Linked DNA regions of Thalassoglobus sp. JC818. The main gene of each other region encodes a partner of the protein of the gene in region 3 in a complex. Links are inferred from orthologs where the notes say so. Each region holds a gene or a part of one and is shown on either strand. Other genes may lie near its edges.

Region 1 (8,070 bases), 150 kb from region 3 along the record:
CCCCCACACAATCCACCGAGATTCGACCCGCCGAAGTTCAAACCTCCACACATTGAACCACCAGTGTGCATCACACCACCGCCGAGGATCATTCCTCCCCCAGTGACAATTGGACCACCCCCGAGGATCATCCCCCCACCAATTTGCATCGATCCACCACCACGAATCATTCCTCCACCGGTCTGCATCACGCCTCCGCCGCACATCATTCCACCCCCACAAATCATCCCTCCTCCCGTTTGCATTACACCTCCACCAGTCATCGGGCCTCCGAAGTGTGTGATTCGCCCTTGCCCACCGCCAAACCCCGTCTGCGTTATTCGCCCTTGCGAGCCACACCGGCCTGTTTGCACGATTCGCCCCATTGAAACGGTCTGCGTCGAAAAGAAGCCTTGCGGATGCGATCATGACTGCCATTGTGCGACTCCCTGCCAGTGCCACCCAGGCATCGGCCAACCAGCGGTTCCAGCTTCGCCAATCGTGGAATTGACCGACGTTTACTCAGGTCAGGAGATCGCACTCGAAGGAACTGGCTTTGGAGCAACACCAGGGTCAATCGTCCTGAAAATCGGGGGAATGTCTCTCGGAACACAAGTCACTCGATGGGAAGATGCGATTGCGACTGCACAACTTCCAACTCTCCCAGTGACCGAGCCAGTTCCCGCAGAAATCGTCGTCATGGGCCCGACCGGTGAAGTGCTCAACACACTCGGCGTTCGATACTCCGTCAACACAGCTACGGCACCCGTTGCCAGCGCTCCGGCAACTGCTCCTGAATCTGTTGTTGTGAATCCAGGGCAGACGATTTCCATCGACGGACAAATCGGACAACAGCCAGGTACCGTCCTGCTGGTCATCGGCGGAATGAAGCTGCAAGCCAATGTCGAAAACTGGACACCAGAGCAGACAACCGCCGTGTTGCCTTCGCTCCAGATCTCGGAACCTGTCGACGGAGTCATTCAGATTCTGACAGCCGAGCAAACAGTCGCAGATGAAATCGCTGTCGTCGTGGCACCTGCCACAGGCAAGACAGTCGCCTCACGCCAGTAGAGCAAGTTGCTCTTTCCTGTGCACTCGCTTGCACGGTTTCACAAGTTAAAAGGCCGTGCTTGTTCGTGCGAGATTGTGCACAGAAAATCCAAGAATGCGCTATAGCGTTTGAATTTCTCACCTTCGCTGGGAAGACCATTCAAACGATAAAAAACACGGCAAGCACATCTCATTGAAGTGCTTGCCGTGTTTGATTTTTTCTGCGATCGAAGTTCAGAGAGAACTGCAACCTGTCACATTAAGATCGGCTGGAAGCGAGTTTAACCAACGCTGCCTTCCATCTGCAGTTCAATCAGACGGTTCATCTCGACGGCATATTCCATCGGCAGCTCTTTGACGAGTGGCTCAATGAAGCCGGTCACGATCATCGCGGAAGCTTCCGCTTCAGTCAGACCACGGCTCATCAGATACAGAAGCTGTTCTTCAGCAATCTTTGAGACCGAAGCTTCGTGCTCCATCGCGACGTCATCTTCCTCAACTTCGATGTAAGGATACGTGTCGCTTCGGCTGTGTGAGTCGAGGATCAAGGCGTCACAGACGACGTTGCTTTTACAGTCTGTCGCCCCTTTCTCAACTTTCGCCAGCCCGCGGTAGCTGCTTCGTCCGCCGTCTTTACTGATCGACTTCGAGATAATTCGACTCGAGGTGTGCGGAGCACAGTGGACCATCTTGGCACCAGCATCTTGATGCTGTCCTTCGCTCGCGAAAGCGATCGAAAGAGTTTCGCCACGAGCACCCGGTTCCATCAGGTAGATGGCTGGATACTTCATCGTCAGCTTGGACCCAAGGTTTCCGTCGATCCATTCCATCAGAGCATCGCCGTATGCCATCGCTCGCTTGGTGACGAGGTTATAGACGTTGTTCGACCAGTTCTGAATCGTCGTGTACCGACACCGTCCTTTGCGCTTGACGACAATTTCGACAACCGCAGAGTGCAGCGAGTCCGAACTGTAAGTCGGAGCAGTACACCCTTCGACATAGTGAACGTTCGCACCTTCATCGACGATGATCAGGGTCCGCTCGAACTGCCCCATGTTCTGGGTATTAATTCGGAAGTACGCCTGCAGCGGGAAGTCAATGTTGACCCCAGGAGGAACGTAAATGAACGATCCACCGGACCACACAGCACTGTTCAAAGCTGCGAACTTGTTGTCGCTTGGCGGAATGATTGTTCCAAAGTACTGCTTGAAGATTTCTGGGTGATCACGCAGCGCGGAGTCTGTGTCAGTGAACAAGACTCCTTGCTTTTCAAGGTCTTCCTGCAGAGATCCGTAGACCACTTCCGACTCATACTGAGCCTTCACACCGGCCAGATATTTCTTTTCCGCTTCTGGAATTCCCAGTCGGTCATAGGTCTTTCGAATGTCTTCCGGAACATCGTCCCAGGACTTCTCCTGCCGATCACTGGCACGCACGTAGTAGAAGATGTTCTGGAAGTCGATTCCCGACATATCGCCGCCCCAAGTGGGCATCGGTTTCGACTCGAAGATTTCATAGGACTTCAAGCGGAAGTCCGTCATCCAGCCTGGCTCGTTCTTCATCTCAGAAATCTGAGCAACGATCTGTGCGTTGAGACCTCTCTGCGAGGTGAACGAGTATTTGTCAGTCGGATCGTGGAACCCGTATTGATAATCTCCGATCGAGACATCGGCTTTGCCGTCGTTGCCGAGATCAGAGTCAAGTGTATCTGTAGTCGCCATGGTGCCGTCTCCGATTGAAAGTCGGGATTGCTGATGAGGAAGTACGAGGCGGGCTAATTACCCGGAACGATCGGTGCGAATCCAGTCGCTCTGACGAATCCCGATAATCCGCTCGGGAATTGAGGAGTTGCAGAAGAGACGCTTCCGTTAGACGGAAGTCGTTTCTTCCTGGGCTGCATCCTCTTCTGCTGCAGCTTCTGGATGTCGCTCGCGAACGCCTGCGTATCCGTTTTTGTGCAGATCATGAGCAAGCGAAGCATCACCCGTTTCCACGATTCGCCCCGCAAGCATCACGTGAGTAAATTGAGGAACGTTGTATTCGAGAAGCCGTTCATGGTGAGTGATAATCAACACACCCATGTGCGGTCCGGACAGTTTGCTCAATCCTTCACTGACAACCCGGACAGCATCACTGTCGAGGCCGGAATCTGTTTCATCGAGAATCGCGAATCGCGGCTTGAGCATTGCCAGCTGAAGAATTTCCATTCGCTTCTTTTCACCGCCGGAAAATCCATCATTGAGGTATCGTCGGGCGAATTCGGCGTCGATGTTCAACTCTTGCATCGTGTTGCGGAGCTCGGTTCGGAACTCCCGCATCGGCATCAGCTCTTCACCTTCTTTACGATCGGGGTTACGAACGTTGCTGATCGCGTGCCGGAGGAAGTCTGCGACTTTTACGCCGGGAATTGTGACAGGATACTGAAACGCAAGAAACATCCCGAGGCGGGCTCGCTCCGCTGGATCGAGGTCGAGAACGTCAGTCCCGTCGATCGAGATCGAGCCGCCAGTGATTTCGTATTTTGGATGTCCCACGAGAGCGTATGCCAGCGTGCTTTTTCCGGACCCGTTTGGTCCCATCAATGCATGAATCTCTCCCTGGCGAATCTCAAGATTGACGCCTTTCAGGATTTCGGTTTCCCCGACAGAAACATGCAGGTCTTCGATCTTCAACAAGCTGGACATGGTTTCGCAATCACAAATCTAAATAAACAAAAGTCGACAAGTCGACGAATCAGGCAAGGACGATTTCCGGCTCTTTGACGTATCCGGAATGGTGAGGAACAGGAAGTGAATCTTCCGCGCCTCGAGTAATTTTCTTCATGCGAATCTTGTCCTGGATTCGCATCACGCCTTCCAGAAGTGCCTCTGGACGAGGAGGGCACCCGGGAACGTAAACGTCGACAGGCACGACTAGGTCGACACCTTTCACGACGTGGTAACCGTACTTGAAGTAAGGACCACCACCGACAGTACACGCCCCCATGGCGATCACGTATTTGGGATCAGGCATCTGCTCGTACAGACGACGCACGCGGCTGGCCATTTTGTGAGTCACTGTTCCGGCCACGATCATCAGGTCCGCCTGACGTGGAGTCGCTCGGAATGCCCCCGCTCCGAAGCGGTCGATGTCGTACCGGCTCGCTCCGGTTGCCATCATTTCAATCGCACAACACGCCAATCCGAACGTCATCGGCCACACACTGGACTGCTTTGCCCAGTTCATCGCCTGTTCCAGACTCGTCGTGATGACGTTCTCTTCGAATCGACCTTCGATCCATGTCATTGTACGGTATCCTTAATGATCGGAAGCATTGAAATAGGTGTGCAGGTCAAAAACCGCGATTACAAAACGCCCTCAAAGTCATTACTAATCTGTCGTTCTGACGAACACAACTCTCTCCGCCGATCTCTCAAAACTGGTGACTCAAAAACTCCTCAACAGGCGGAATTGTCGACGGGTTTTTTGTCAGTTACAAGCTGACCCAGCTGTCTTAATGGGTCGAATCCTCTAACTGACATCTGATCTCGTTTGAGTCGTTACTCTCCGACTTGGAATTCACAACATCGATGGCCGTCCAACCGACAGGACGACAACTCGACTGGCACACCCAACAGCTCTGAAAAGACTGATTGTTCGAGATCGCAAATCGACGGATCTTCTGCAGCCAGTTCATGATACGGACAGTTATACTCCCTCAGGATGGGGAGGCCGTCTGTGTCGCTATTGCTGGCGTATTCAAGTTCGAATCCCTGTTCAGCCAGTTGGCTCGTGAGAAGCTGTAACCTGCTCGCTAAACTGCTTCCATCGCGACAAGCTCCAAACCGCTCAACCAACGATTCTTTCACACCATTCAGAACACTCTTCCGGACATTCTCGTCCGAAATCACCATAATCTGCTTCCAGAGAATGGCTGCGATCTCCGCGTGATCGTCTCCCAGTTCCTTAAGTCCTGCCGCAGTAAGATGATACGTATAGCTGGGCCGACCTCGCTCCTGCCGCGACAGTTTTCGATCGACCAAACCAGCTGCCTGAAACCTCATCAGCTTCTGACGAACCGCTGTGGCTGTGATCCCTATCGAATCACACAAACTCTGAATCGTGGCAGGAGATTGTCTCTGCAGCACGCTTAAGAATTCATGATCTGTCTGGTCACGCGACATGGGTGAGAAATCAATCAAAGAATCGAAAGAACACGTCCCGAGTATACGGGATTCCACACTTTTGACAACAAAGACTGTCAAAAAGATTCACGGTCTCAGATTCAGTAAATCTGACGTCACGCCTGAGAGCTTAAGCCGAGGCTTTCACAACCACCTCGGAAAAGACGTCGTCACATTGACAACACCGCGGCGAATCTCCCCCCAAAGCTCCACCGTCCATGCTCTCCGGCAGGTCTTGCCTGCGATCCTCGAGACGCCTGTCGGATCGATGAACCGATCTATTGTGAGCCTCGACAAACACGTAGAATTCGCAACGCAAAATCGAACAAAGTGATTCACCAATCACAGCAAGAGGTAGCCATGGATCGGCGACAATTCTTTCTTTTCACAGCTGGCAGCTTCTCCATCTGGACATATGGCTGTCGCGGATCGCAAAAGGCAACCGTCCTGACAGATTTCGACGCCGATGCTGTCGGTTCGCACGAAGCTGGTGCGGAAACTTGGAAGCCACTCATCGACGAAGCTGTCGGTCGGTTGATGGGTCGCCAGGTGCAAGAAATCCAACAGGCCTCTATGAACGGGATGCCTACTGGCAAGAAACGCATCTGCTTTGTCGGAGTTGAGAACCGCAGCTCCGAGGAGATCGGTGACTTCAAAGAGCAGATCTTCGAACACATCGACACAATGTTGTCGCAGTCGGAATTGTACGGATCGATCAGCAGACGATACGTCGAGGCAGGGCTTCGAGAAACACGACTTCGCCCCGACGATCTCTTCCTTCCTGACAATCAACAGCTGTACTTGAGTGTCATGCAGAAACTCAATCAGCCGTTCGATTACCTGCTCTTCGCAAAACTGACATCCGGAACGACACGCGACAACAAGAAGTACCAGCGGGATTACCTCCTCACGCTGGAGATGGTCGACATCAATACCGGAGAGTTCACCAAAGAATCCGCAAACCTCCGAAAGCTCTACTCAAAGAGTCACTTCTAGAGGATCTTCCAATTCGGTTGGCACTGGCTCGCACGAGCGAAATCAGCATTTGTATGAGTGAGACGCTCAAGCGAAATGAGCAACTTGCTCCAGGCTGATTCCGATTTAAATCGAGAGAGTTTGGACCGCTTCCGAAGAGAAGAACATCAGCGTCGTCGCTGCGTTGATCAATCAGAGCACTCGATGACATTTCAAACATGAAGAACTCACGAATGCTTCCCCGCGAAATGTCCGCCCGCCACTTTCGAAAAGTCGCAGTACGGCTGCTGACCGTCTGCATCTTGCTGGTCGGGTGCTCTCATCGCGCGCGTCAGGTTCAGAGCTTTCGCGAGGAATTCTACATCGGCGATCTGGCTCAATCGCAAGCGAGGCTGCAAACGCTGATCGACGAGAAGCGAAAAGACGTCGATGCGCTGACTCTCGATAAAGCGATGATCCAACTGACCGCCGGCAACACTCATGAAGCCGAACAGCTTCTGCGCGGCGTTCGCGATCGACTTGATCACCTGGAACAGCGCGACATCAGAGAACTCGCGAAATCAATGGTGCGAGACGACAACGACATCGCCTGGGCTGGGAGTGACTACGAACGAATTCTGATTCGCGCGATGCTGGCGATCACCAACCTGATGCACGGCGGAGACGACGCAACTGCTTACGCGCTTCAGGTCACCGAAAAGCAGAACGAAGTCATCGCTCGCATCGAAAACTCAAGAAAGCTCGACGAAGAAGAAGTCGCTGAAGAACTTCACTTCCGAAGGCTGGCACTCGGCCCCTACGTTCACGCAGCCCTGCTCGAAGAACGGCACCTCGATTACGACGACATCGAACGTTCGCGCCTGAAAGTTGCAAGCTGGGAAACTGACTTCCGCGATGCTCAAATCGATCTGGCCCGCGCACGGGAAGGCAAACACTCTGAGCGAGGCAACGGAGTGCTGTACGTCTTCTGTCTCGTGGGACGCGGTCCACAAAAAGTGGAAGCAGTCGAAGTTCCCAGCACTGCCGCCATGCTGATCGCAGACCGAATTCTCAACGAGTTTACAGAACAGGAAATCACCCCCACGATCGCCCCAATCAAAGTTCCAGTGGTGATCCCAGGACGCTCCTTGATTGAAAACATTCAAGTCTCCGTTGGCAACGAAGTTCTCGGAACAACGACCACTCTAAGCAATATCAGCGAGTTCGCAGTCGAGCAGACCGCTGCCGAGCATTCCGATGTCGTCGCGCGGGCTGTTGTTCGTCGAAGCCTCAAGAAAGCAGCCATCTACGCTGCCAAAGACAGCTTAGGTGCCGAGAATTCTGGCCTGGCTGATTTCGCACTCACAGCTGCCGGAGTCGCCTGGGAAGCAACAGAACAGGCCGACACACGAAGCTGGACGCTTCTGCCCGATCAGATTCAGGTGCTCCGTGCGGAATTACCCGCAGGTTCAAGGGAAATCACTCTTGCTCCCCGAATCCTCCCAAATCAGGTCGCGTCACGCCCCCTCTCTGTGAGTACAATCGCGGAGATCCAAGACGGACGAAACACCTACGTGCTGGTGACAATCCCAGATACGCAAATCATCGGTGAAGTTCTCACCAGTTCAGACCAATCGCTACTCACCCTCGAATCGGTTGGAGAGTCATCGTCGGCCGTTGTGGATCAGTAAATAACAACAATGGCAGGTTGATCATCTCTTGCTGTGAGTTTTCGTTCTACAGTTCGTCGCGAGCCAGTTCCGACGCGGTCACTTGAGAGATCATGTCGACGGTCGTGATTGCTCTCGGTGTTGAACGGAAACACTCAACAGCATGCGACGAGAGCCATCCACCTCCAGATTTTCAGAACGCGCGGGTGCTTTATGACTCATGGACAAGCGACGACGATCACGAACCAAACAAC
Region 2 (2,828 bases), on a different replicon or contig from region 3:
ACGCGAGTAGCGCGATTGTGGTTTCTGGTCATCAGCTTGACGACATTGAGCATCCGCTTGATGCGTTCGGGCTCGTGATCCCGCATCGAGAGCGAAGGCGGATTCTCGCGGTTTCATTTCTGAGCCGAAAGTTTCCCGATCGCGCACCTGATGGGCGAGTCGTTCTTCGCACCTTCGTCGGAGGAGCAATGCAGCCCGGCGAGGTGGAGTTTTCCGATGATCAGATCATGGACACAGTTCAGATCGAGCTGAAGTCAATTCTGGGAGTGCGCGGAAGACCGGACTTCATGAAGATTGTCAGATACAATCGTGCCATGCCTCAATACGAAGTTGGTCACTTGCAACGGGTTGAGCGTATTCGCAGTCAGGTTGATGAGCTTCAGGGAATCGCTTTGGCGGGGAACGCATTTATTGGCGTCGGGATTCCAGACTGTATCAAAAGTGGTGAAGAGGCAGCTGAAAAGGTCTGGGCAGATTCTTTCCAACCTCAGCAGTAGTGTTTGATTCGGGCGAGTCTGGGAAACTCTCTTCCCAACACCGGAAACGGCGATAGGGTCGCTTGAAGTCACCTGTCGCATCTGTCATAACTCTGGACTTCTGTTGGAGATTGACTCGCTGAATCCGTGCTGACGCAGAGAATTTCCTTCTCGAAGTGGCTGCAGGACTCGAACAGGCACCGTTGAATGAATCCCTTTCTCTTGGCAACATCAATCGAAAATTGGATTGACTCGGTCAGTTTCTGGCCCTTGTCTGTGTTGCCTGCTGCGGTTTGGGCAGCGATTGTCCATACGACACTCGTTGGCCTCTTCTTTGGTCTTCCGGCCTTTGTCTTTATCTGGGCAGAGCGAAAAGTTGCCGGTCGAATTCAGGACCGATTGGGACCGACGCGAGTCGGCGGCCGGTTCGGTTGGCTGCAGTCTCTCGCCGATGGTGTGAAGCTGATTCAGAAAGAAGATCTCGCTCCAAATGCCGCCGACGTGATGCTGTTTCGGCTGGCTCCTTACATTGTTGTGATTGCAGCTTTTTCTGCATTCATGTTCCTGCCATTCAGTGCAGGTCTCGTCGCAGTTGCAATGGATGCCGGGTTGTTTATCGCTCTGGCAGTCCTCTCTTTGGAGGTTCTGGGAATCGTGCTCGCTGGCTATGCGAGTGGTTCCAAGTGGTCTCTGTTCGGTGGAATGCGTGAAGCTGCCCAGATGGTCAGCTACGAAGTTCCACTGGGGATTACCGTTGTCATTCCAGTGGTCGTAGCTGGGACTCTGAATCTCGGAGAGATCGGTGCCCTGCAGTCAGGCGGAATTCAAAACTGGTTGATTTTCAGTAGCCCGTTTGCGTTCCTCGCCTTCTTTGTCTTCTTCACAGTCACACTCGCCAGTAACAAGCGGGCCCCATTCGACCTCGCGGAAGCTGAGAGTGAACTCGTCGGTGGATTTCATACTGAATATTCCGGAATGCGATGGTCGTTCTTCTTTCTTGCTGAATACGCAAGCATGTTCTTCGTTAGTGCACTGGGAGCACTTCTGTTCCTCGGTGGCTGGTGGACGGGGATTCCTCCGCTTGATGACTGGTTGCTTTCGACTGCTCAAACTTCTGTCGGCGGTGACTATCTTCTTCGAGTCTTCGGGTTGAAAGTGCTGATGGTGAAAGCGGCAATTCTGGTCTTTGTGCAGATCTGGATTCGCTGGACTTTGCCACGACTACGAATCGATCAGGTGATGACCACCTGCTTGAAATATCTTGTGCCGATGAGTTGCTTCCTGTTCCTGGGGGCTGTGATGTGGCCACTGATTCTGGCAGCTGCGATCGGACAAACATCGATCTGGTCACCAGTTGGTGATCGGATGCCACGTTCGCCACGTTCTGGGGAGCCTCAGGTTTCCGCTGAAGTTGAGGGGGACGAAACGGCAATGATTCGATGGAATGATCGGGACTCTCTCGTGACAGCGGGTCTCTCAACGGGAGAGGCAGAATAATGTCGACAGTACTGTTTACGATCTATGCTCTCGCTGCCTGCGGGGGCGCTCTGGCTGTCGTCCTGAGCCAAAATGTCGTGCGAATGGCTTTCTGGCTGGTGATCTCTCTGAGTTCAGTGGCTGGTTTGTTCTTTCTGCTCGGTGCCGATTTTGTCGGAGCGACACAGCTTCTGATTTATGTTGGCGGCACAGTTGTTCTGCTGATCTTCGGGGTGATGCTGACGTCAAGCGGTCCTTACGGAACGATTAAAAGTCAACCTGCTGAAGTTGTTCAGGCAGGAATTATCGGGATGGCCTTTCTGGCTCTCGTTGCTTCCACAGTTTTGTCTGTGAACTGGCAGGCGAACGAAGAGCGTCTCGCGAATGCAGCACATCAAGCTGCCCATGACCATGGTGATCATGGTCATGTTCATGAGGGCGAAGATGGCGCTATTGAGCGTGGCTACAATCCTGACGAATCTGGAAACACAACGCGAAGTTTGGGAACAGCGCTGTTGGGCGTGCGTTTCGACAAGGATCTTTCGCTGGAGTCTGAAGACGGTTCCGATCACGGACATACTCATGGCAACCATGAAGTCAGTGCCGGATATCTGTTGCCGTTCGAGATCGTTTCCGTGCATCTGTTGGTTGTCCTCGTCGGTGCTGCCTATCTGGCCCGTGCCAAGCGACGTGTCGACGTTGAGAATGCTTAACAGCAGAGGGAGAACATTGTGGAAAACGTCGGTCTGGAAATGTTTCTCGCTGTGTCCGCGGTCTTATTCGTCTGCGGTGTGGTGTGTATGACCACGAAGCGAAATGCCATCGGTGTTTTGATGGGCGTTGAGCTTGTGCTGAATGGGGCAAATCTCAATCTCG
Region 3 (8,201 bases):
ATGTTTGCGAGAGGACTGTGTGCAAGACATGTGTCCCCAAACGAAACCATCGCATGTCGACAGGTCACTTTGACCGACGACATGCGATGGCGATAAGCAGTCGAGTTGGCGGGCTTATTTCGGCGGTGGGGCCAAACCAACGAAGATAATCAGGCCGTCGCCACCAGGGTTTCCGTCCGTATCAATAATTCCGGAATCGAATCCCAGGACGTCGGTCGCAAACTTCGGTTTCCAGTTGTTGACGGTCCAGACGTTGCCAGCTTGGTCAATCTGAACACTCGTCTGCCGCATCATGGGAACGTAGCTCGGAAGATTGCTGTCCGGGCCGTTGAGCGGAGTTCCATCATGCAGCAAAACTTCTTCACCTGCTGAGTGAACGGTGTAACCCGTCGACGGGGAAATCGGATCACCCATGGCTGCATTCACAGGACGCGTGGCAGGATTGGCTCCGGCGAGTTTGGACAATCGTCCCTGTGTCAGCACGCTGTCAAATCCGAGTGGTCCAAAATTCGAAACCCAGATGTTGTCTTCACCGTCGACAGTAAGTCCCCACGGACCAAAGATTCCGCCGCCAGTGTAGGCACCAATTTGAGTTCCATCAGGTGCGTATGCGTAAACGGTGTGGTTTTCCTGAGAAGCGAACCACGCATTCCCCATTGAGTCGACGTCGATGACTTTCAGTGTATGGCCCACATCGTGAGTGAACTCGACGATCGGATCGCCGTTGTTATCCAGAACGATCTTCGCGACGCTGCTCTGTTGTCTGCCTGACAATCCCCCTGAGTTCGTCACCCAAACTGCTCCGTCTGGTGCCACAGCCAATCCGAATGGAGCAGCGCCTGCGTGGAAATCAACCTGAACAGCCTGTTCCGGATTTCCACCTGGATACATCACAACAGTGTTGTTGCCGAAACTGGCCGACCAGACGTTTCCTGAATCGTCGACCTTGATTGCCTGAACGCGATAGGTTCCGCCAAAGAATCCGATTGGAATGGAGAGTGGAATGCCTGCTGGTGAAATCAGAGAGGTGCTTCCGTTCGCGTCATCATCTGTTCGGTCGGCCGTCGGCAGAAGATCACCCCATCCGAAGTTCCCGACCCAAACATGGTCATCCGGTCCGATGGTGATTCCCCAACCAACTCCGAGAATTCCTCCGCCGGTGATCGGTGAACCGGGAAGTCCATCACCACCCTTGGCAGGTTTTCCGTTTGGCTGCAGTACCATGATGTTCCGGGCGGAATTGGGAGTTCCCTGAACAACGTTGTTTGCGACCCAGACATATCCGCGTGAGTCGAACGCGACGTTTGCCGGACCACCGAGAAGAAATGCGTCGTCACCGGAGTCATTGACCTTTACAGTGACAACCCAGGAATCCGGCTCGCGATGCAGGACTGGCGTATACACTCGCTTGGCTTTTGTCAGCCAGTAGATCAATGAAGCATTCCAGCTGGGATCACGAGCCAGGTTGGCCAAAGCAACCACTGTATTGCGAGGCCGTTCTCCGCGATCGGTCTCTGTTAAATACAGCAGAGTCGATCGAATCAGATAATTGTTAGTTGTGGCCACGAGCAGGTTGGCGAGAGATCGAACTGTTCGAATGGAGTTCGTTTGATCAGCATTGGGTGACTTCTGGAGAACGGAAGACGTCCGTCCGCTTCTGGATGAGGCGATGTTCTCCGCCATCATCGCAGCGATTCGCAATGAGAATGCGTTGCCCGAGATTTCTCCGGTTCGATAAAACTGAGCCATCGAATAGGCAGCTGCGACGGTCGTCAGTTCGTTAATTGTCACATCTGAAGGAAGTCGATGACCAAGGATGGCCACATACTCGTCGCCGTATCCGACTTCCGCTGTGACAAAGAAAATGCTGTCGGTCTTATCTTTCCGTGCCTTCAGTTTGAAGTCGCCGTTTTTCTTCGAAGTCGTTTGTCCGACGACATTTGGTCGTCCTTCGGTAGCTTCATAGAGCGTGACACGGACTTTGGAGTTCGGTTTTGAATGCTTCGTTCCTCCAGTCTGAACAGTTCCTTTCAGCCAGTCGCTTTTCGCTTCAAGTTCTCCTGGCATCGTCAGGAATATTCCTGTGATCACCATGATCATTGCGGCAATGTAGTTGGAAGCCGTATTCATTGAAGAAAACTTTCTCTCACATTGAGTCAACGGAAGAATGGAAGGGTGAGAATTAGGTTGACTATAGAACAAGGTGTGAGGGAACGTGTCGACTAAATACAACACTCGCCGGACTTAGGGAGAACCCTAATCGCATCGGCGATCGAATTCATGTTGGACGGTTTGCAGCGATTCAACCACCGCCGCGAATGAATCCGCACGATCGAATGAACTTGTATGACTCATCTAACGCGAGTAATCAGCGTTACTGGAGAGCTAGACTCTCTGCTCGAAAGACTGGCCCTTCGATACAAGTCCGACGGTAGTCCCAGCCGTCATCGGTGACGACTTTTGTCACACAGCTGAAACAGGCACCGAAGCCGCAAGCCATAGGAGTTTCGAGGGAGAGCCAGCAGGGAACATTTTCTGCCAGACAAATGCTCGCAACAGCTGCCATCATTCGCTCTGGTCCGCAGCAGTAAACGCCGTCGGGGCGATCATCACCTTGTGCTGAGAGGTTCCGAGCAACGAGTTCGGTGACAAATCCGTGATGCCCGGCCGATCCATCGTCGGTTGATGTTTGAATGCGAAATCTTGAACTCTCAAAGTCGTCGAAGTCAGACAGATCGGCGAGATAGCGCTGACTTTGGGCTCCATAACAGAGAGTTACTCGGCGTTCTGAATTTGTCGAGGCAAGTGACCCGCGTGAACTCTCTTGGAGTTCTCCATACGTCCGTTTTCCGAGCGTCTCCCTCGTCACAGCGAGAAACGGGGTGTAACCGATTCCTCCTCCGACACACATGAGGTGATTTCCTTCGTAGAACGGAAACCCATTGCCCAGCGGTCCCCAGATGACGACGTTTTCTTCGCTTTCCCATTCGCTCATCAGGTTGGTCATTTTCCCAACGACGTGATAGGCGAACTCAAGAGCGACGGGCGATCCCTGCTCGTCGACAATTGTGTCGTACAGCGCAAATGGGCGGCCGAGCAGCGGGTCCGTTCCTTGCTCGGGCCGGATCATGAAGAACTGTCCTGGCGTGATTGTCTGGGCCAACTCGCTCGCATCAACACGAATCGCGAACGTCTTGTCGGCGAGGACTCGCTGAGACAAAATTTTTGCTGTGTGTTGCTTCGCATAGTCGTTTTGGCCGGGGAGCGCGACTGGCTCGCAAGACTGAGATTCGGGATTGGAATATTCACGGTTCATGGATTGTTCTCTCTGGCCCGAGACGTCAGTTTGAGAAGGCACTTTTTGAGCTGAGTTTGTCGACGATCAGTTTACCGATATTCAAAGAGGAGGTCGCTGCCGGAGAAGGAGCATTTCCAACATGCACGATGCGATCTGACTCCTGAAACAGGAAGTCATCGATCAGCATTCCGTCGCGACCGAGGGCCTGAGCTCGGACTCCGGCGGGAGCTGCGATCAGGTGTTCTTTTTTGATGTCGGGAATCAGTTTTTGAAGCGCGGTGACGAATGCAGATTTGTTCCACGATCGCCACATTTCGTCCAACCCTGCTTTCCAGTTTCGGGCTGCAAGTTTGAGAAATCCGACATGTGAGAGTGACTGCGAGAGGTCTCGGAACCGGACATCGGTCTTTTGATAGCCGTCCCTGGCGAATGCGAAAACCGCATTCGGTCCACACTCGACCCCCCCGTGGATCATCCTGGTGAAGTGGACGCCGAGAAACGGGAATTTAGGATCGGGAACCGGATAGATGAGTCCTCGGCAGAGATGCTCGGCTTCTCGCTTGAGATAGAAGTATTCGCCGCGAAACGGAACGATGGGAGCTTCCGGTCGCTGATGCGAAAGTGAGATCAATCGGTCTGCCCACAGCCCGCCGCATGTCACGAGAATATCTGCTTTCAATTCCCCTTGCGTGGAGTCGACGATGACTTGAGATGGCTCCTGTCGAATCGCAGTGACTTCGGCATTCAACCAGATGCGATGCCCCGCCTCTGTCAGCTTCTTGGCGAGCCGTTCGCAGACGAGTCGGTAGTCGACAATTCCGGACTCAGGAACATGAATCGCCTGCACTCCAGCGACATTGGGTTCGAGTTCAAGCAAACGTGTGCGATCAATGATCTCGCAGTTCACGCCGTTGGCGAGCCCGCGTTCGTAGATGTCCTGAAGACGCCCGAGTTCGCTCTCATTCGTGGCGACGATGACCTTTCCGCAGAGGTCGTAGGGAATCCCTTCTTCGTCACAGAACTTCTGCATGGCAAGCTTGCCGGCGCGGCAGTTCCTGGCTCGATAAGTTCCCGGTTTGTAGTAGATGCCGGAATGCAATACGCCGGAATTGTGCCCAGACTGATGCATCGCGATCTGTGATTCTTTCTCCAGAATCACAATCTTTTTTCCGGGATATCGCTGCATCAATTCAAAGGCAGTCGCCAACCCGACAATCCCGCCTCCGATGATCGCAACATCGCACCTTTGCACAGCTGGGCCTCTCTCTTGATCTGGCGGGGAACGCATTCTGATGAAGTCGCTGGTCAGACGCGACAGTCTAGATTGCCGTCAATCCGAACCACAGAATGCGGCAATCAGCCCTTACTGTCGCGGGTTGGCCACCTTGCGACAAGGAACTCTTTCAAAACGGCTGCGTGACCAGCTGCGATGTCTTTGGTACTGGTCACGAGTGTGACGACATCGTGGCACTTCAATGAGTTGATTGTCGACTCAACTTCGTCGATGTTCTCGAGGAGTTCGGTTCGATAGCGTTTGGCGAACTCGTCAACCTGCGACAGGTTTTGATGGAACCATTTCCGAAGATCGTTCGAAGGTGTCCAATCCTTCGCCCAAAGGTCGATCTGAGCAGCTGCCTTCGAAATTCCTCGGGGCCAGAGACGATCGACGAGAACTCGAAAACCGTCGGCGGGGGATGCTTCGTCATAGATTCGTTTGACTCGAATCGTGGTTCCCATCGCACACTCGCATGAATTCATCGAGGGCCGAGTGTCGTCCGAAGCGTCTTTCAACTCGCAGCAACATCGTTCAGCTCAGTGGCTGCGCATCTTGTCGCTGTTGCTGAATGTTTGACTCACCTGCTTCGTTGCGAGGTCATCTCCCGAGATCGGCCTAGCGGTCGATTTCACCCATCACGATATCGAGGGATCCGACAATTGAAGGGATATCAGCCAGGAGGACACCTTCACACAGCGGTCCGGTGATCGAAAGGTTGCAGTAGCAAGAACTCTTCGCACGTGCTCGCATCGGTTCGGCTTGTCCATCACCAACGATGTAGAAGCCCATCCAGCCGCGTGGGCATTCGGTCTCGAGATAGCATTCGTCGACCGGAAGTTTGGTCGTCATTTTGTAAGGAACTCGGAAGTCCCCTTCACTGCTTGGGTATTTCTCCAACCCTTGACGGACGAGCTTGATCGCTTCGACCACTTCGAGCATTCGCACGAAGAAGCGACACCAGTTGTCCCCGAGGACAACTTCCTTCGGAATTCCGGAAACCCCATCGAACGGAGCGCTGATGACGTCAAAGTCATATCCGTCGTACATCTGAGTGTAAATCGGATCTCCGTCGCGGCGAAGGTCGCGTTTAATGCCGCTTCCTCGCAGCACAGGACCGGTGCAGCCGTAATCGACAGCCATTTCGGGGCTCAAAATTCCGAGTCCGGCGGTCCGTTTGATGAAGATCGAATTGCGTGTCAGCAGGGTGTGGTATTCAGCGATACGCTTTTCGAGCCATTCCAGGAAGAGCAGAACGGCGTCAGACCATTTCAGCGTGAGGTTAGGATCTTTTCCTGTCAAAGCAGCCAGGCCTGACGGAATTTGAATGTTTTTCGGGAGGTCGTGAGTCGCTCCACCAATGGTGAGATAGCTGTAGGTCAGTCGAGCACCGCAAGCTTCTTCGAACAGGTCGAGAATGATTTCACGTTCGCGGAAAGCGTAAAGGAACGGGCTGAAGCTTCCGAGGTCGAGACCATAAGCGCCCATCCCAACAAGGTGGCTGGCGATGCGACCGAGTTCAGCGATGATCACTCGGAGCGTTTGGGCTTTTTCCGGGAGTTCAATCCCCAGAAGCTTTTCGAATGTCAGCGACATGCCGAGATTCATGTTCATCCCGGCGAGGTAATCCATACGGTCGGTGTATGGAATCCACTGCGGTCCGGTGAGGTTTTCACCAATCTTTTCGGCACAGCGATGCAAGTATCCGATGTGCGGTGTCACTTCGTAGACGACTTCACCATCGGTGCGAAGCAGGAGTCGCAACACGCCGTGAGTACTTGGGTGCTGCGGCCCCATGTTGACGAGCATTTCGTCGGTTCGAACATCAAATTCGATGATTCGCTGATCTTCAAGCTGAGTTGCCATGTCTTCTCTCAATAAGCTGCAGCGGGAACGCGGGGCTGTGACTAGCCTCGAATGCCGTGATATTCCAATGGGAACTCGTAGTCTTTACGAAGCGGGTGGCCTTCCCAGTCATCGGGGCAAAGAATTCGAACGAGGTTCGGATGACCTTCGAAGAAAATCCCGACGAGGTCGTAAGCTTCGCGCTCATGCCAGTCTGCGATCGCCCAGACTCCAGAGACTGATGGAACGCTTGGCAGTTGACCCGATTGATCATCTTTCCAGCGAGGAAGTTTCACCTTCAGAGTGATCTTGTGATTGTGTTCGATGCTCAGCAGGTGATAGACGACTTCGACGTGCGGCTCGAAAGGAAACTTCTTGGCGAGTTTCGCGTCTGGTTCGAGGTAATCAACGCCCGAGAGATCGCAGAGCATGTCGAGTTTCAGGGCCGGATCACTTTTGACGAACTGGCCAACTTCAGCAATTCGTGGTGCAGCGATTTCGATCCAGGGATCTTTCGCACCGGCTTCGAAGCCGAGAACCACCTCTTCTCCAAACCGATCGGTCAGCGACTGATGAATTTCTTGTGGCGTCATGATTTCTGTCTGCACTAGCTGCCGGGGCAAGTTGAATCGGAGAATCGATTCGGACCCGGAATTCAATTGGAGATTCGGCTAAATCAAGAGACGAGTTGCGAATCGACTCGGGCTTCATTTTGTGAGTTTTTACGCCCCTGTGCACGGGCGATTTTCGCCTGATTGACCATCGCTCGAACCCAGTCGAGGTCGCCGCGTCGCCAGACATAAGCGAATCCGACCAGCAGGACTCCGAAGAAGACAAGAATGTCCGCGAATCCAGTCCATGCGATACGAAGTGCATCGGAAGCGGCAATTGCTGTTTCTGCAGTTGCTGTTCCGGGCTCAAGATTCAAGAGTTTGTCGGTGAGATTGGTGCGGGCAGCTTCTGTAAGCCGCGTGTCTGCCAGTTGCGTGACTCCTCCGAAGACTGTTGCCCACGGGAAGAAGAAGACGACTTCGACGTCGAAGATGATGAAGAGCAGTGCGACGACGTAAAAGCGAATATCAAACTGGACGTAGCTTGATCCGATCGTAGGTTCACCACACTCGTAGACAGCGTCTTTTTCCGGCGTCGGGAGACTTGGTCGCACGAGCCGACCGATCAACATTGGAGCTGCTACGAGAACTGCGCCCGCAATGATGAAGAGGATGAAGTGAACAAGAATGTCAGTCATGGAAAGGCTACAATTTCGAATGAAGAGACGGGTCGTTTCGTCAACTATTCCGCTTCAGAGTATTCAAACGGGCTTGGCTCACCCTTCACCCAAACCGGTTCGTAGAGAACCTTGGATTCGGCGACAGAAGTTGGATTCAGTGTGGCCTGTCCCCATGCTGTTTCCAGTGGAAGCTTCGCGTAATCCACAACACAACCGTCACGGCTGTAGCAGCTGAGATCGTGGTTAGAGCCCATGAAAATGCAGTCGACCGGACAAGGTTCGACGCAAAGTGCACAGAACATGCATTTTGTGTAGTCGATGGTGAACCCGTCGATTCGAAAGCCTTTGCCAACCGGGCTTTTCTCTTTTTCAATGTAGATACAGTCAACAGGGCAAGCCGCAGCACACTTTTCACAACCGATGCAAGTCGTCAGGTCGAAGCGGTGGAATCCGCGATAACGAGCTTTCACCGGAACCGGAGTTTCCGGATATTCGTAAATTTCGGCAAAGGCTTTTCGCTGGTAGGTCTTCCCCATTGTAAAGAGGGTGATCCA

What was found.
Region 1: the proteins of AB1L42_RS10825 (region 3) and AB1L42_RS10260 are in contact, whole or in part, in a cryo-EM structure (PDB 6KHJ), measured with the Thermosynechococcus vestitus proteins. The link is inferred for Thalassoglobus sp. JC818 from one-to-one orthologs. Residues at the interface, in WP_011057128.1 of Thermosynechococcus vestitus: Pro17, His18, His19, Pro20, Ser21, Met22, Val25, Arg27, Met29, Thr31, Ile38, Asp39, Cys40, Glu41, Pro42, Val43, Ile44, Gly45, Tyr46, Leu47, His48, Arg49, Gly50, Met51, Lys53, Ile54, Asn57, Arg58, Pro65, Tyr66; in WP_011056552.1 of Thermosynechococcus vestitus: Leu46, Met47, Tyr48, Thr50, Ala51, Cys52, Phe54, Ile55, Glu56, Ala58, Ala59, Ile61, Gly62, Ser63, Arg64, Phe65, Asn76, Pro78, Thr89, Thr91, Lys93, Met94, Ala97, Leu101, Met123, Phe124, Ser126, Asp127, Ser128, Tyr129.
Region 2: the proteins of AB1L42_RS10825 (region 3) and nuoH are in contact, whole or in part, in a cryo-EM structure (PDB 6ZJN), measured with the Thermus thermophilus proteins. The link is inferred for Thalassoglobus sp. JC818 from one-to-one orthologs. Residues at the interface, in WP_223903221.1 of Thermus thermophilus: Pro35, Ser36, Asp139, Gly141, Ala142; in WP_096411122.1 of Thermus thermophilus: Ala224, Glu225, Gln226, Glu227, Ala295, Trp297, Phe298, Arg299.

The regions. Positions count from the first base shown.
Region 1 is NZ_JBFEFI010000003.1:605,027-613,096, reverse strand. Bases 2,539-5,285 are described here. They hold AB1L42_RS10260 (NADH-quinone oxidoreductase subunit B), read right to left. Parts: upstream 4,315-5,285; coding sequence 3,763-4,314; downstream 2,539-3,762. Other genes in these bases: AB1L42_RS10255 (transcriptional regulator), read right to left, coding at 4,569-5,192; sufC (Fe-S cluster assembly ATPase SufC), read right to left, coding at 2,898-3,713; sufB (Fe-S cluster assembly protein SufB), read right to left, coding at 2,539-2,750. In the rest of the region: AB1L42_RS10280 (hypothetical protein), read right to left, coding at 1-365; AB1L42_RS10275 (hypothetical protein), read left to right, coding at 481-1,050; more of sufB, read right to left, coding at 1,311-2,538; AB1L42_RS10250 (penicillin-binding protein activator LpoB), read left to right, coding at 5,553-6,188; AB1L42_RS10245 (hypothetical protein), read left to right, coding at 6,386-7,837. UniProt on the Escherichia coli protein: NDH-1 shuttles electrons from NADH, via FMN and iron-sulfur (Fe-S) centers, to quinones in the respiratory chain. The immediate electron acceptor for the enzyme in this species is ubiquinone.
Region 2 is NZ_JBFEFI010000002.1:466,882-469,709, forward strand. It holds nuoH (NADH-quinone oxidoreductase subunit NuoH), read left to right. Parts: upstream 1-683; coding sequence 684-1,973; downstream 1,974-2,828. Other genes in the region: hemG (protoporphyrinogen oxidase), read left to right, coding at 1-497; AB1L42_RS06285 (NADH-quinone oxidoreductase subunit J), read left to right, coding at 1,973-2,665; nuoK (NADH-quinone oxidoreductase subunit NuoK), read left to right, coding at 2,684-2,828. UniProt on the Escherichia coli protein: NDH-1 shuttles electrons from NADH, via FMN and iron-sulfur (Fe-S) centers, to quinones in the respiratory chain. The immediate electron acceptor for the enzyme in this species is believed to be ubiquinone.
Region 3 is NZ_JBFEFI010000003.1:758,255-766,455, forward strand. What follows is about bases 4,314-7,191. They hold AB1L42_RS10825 (NADH-quinone oxidoreductase subunit D), read right to left. Parts: upstream 6,438-7,191; coding sequence 5,190-6,437; downstream 4,314-5,189. Other genes in these bases: lhgO (L-2-hydroxyglutarate oxidase), read right to left, coding at 4,314-4,550; AB1L42_RS10820 (DUF488 family protein), read right to left, coding at 4,655-5,035; AB1L42_RS10830 (NADH-quinone oxidoreductase subunit C), read right to left, coding at 6,479-7,009; AB1L42_RS10835 (NADH-quinone oxidoreductase subunit A), read right to left, coding at 7,093-7,191. Outside these bases: AB1L42_RS10805 (hypothetical protein), read right to left, coding at 115-2,130; AB1L42_RS10810 (dihydroorotate dehydrogenase electron transfer subunit), read right to left, coding at 2,375-3,316; more of lhgO, read right to left, coding at 3,342-4,313; more of AB1L42_RS10835, read right to left, coding at 7,192-7,665; AB1L42_RS10840 (4Fe-4S binding protein), read right to left, coding at 7,710-8,201.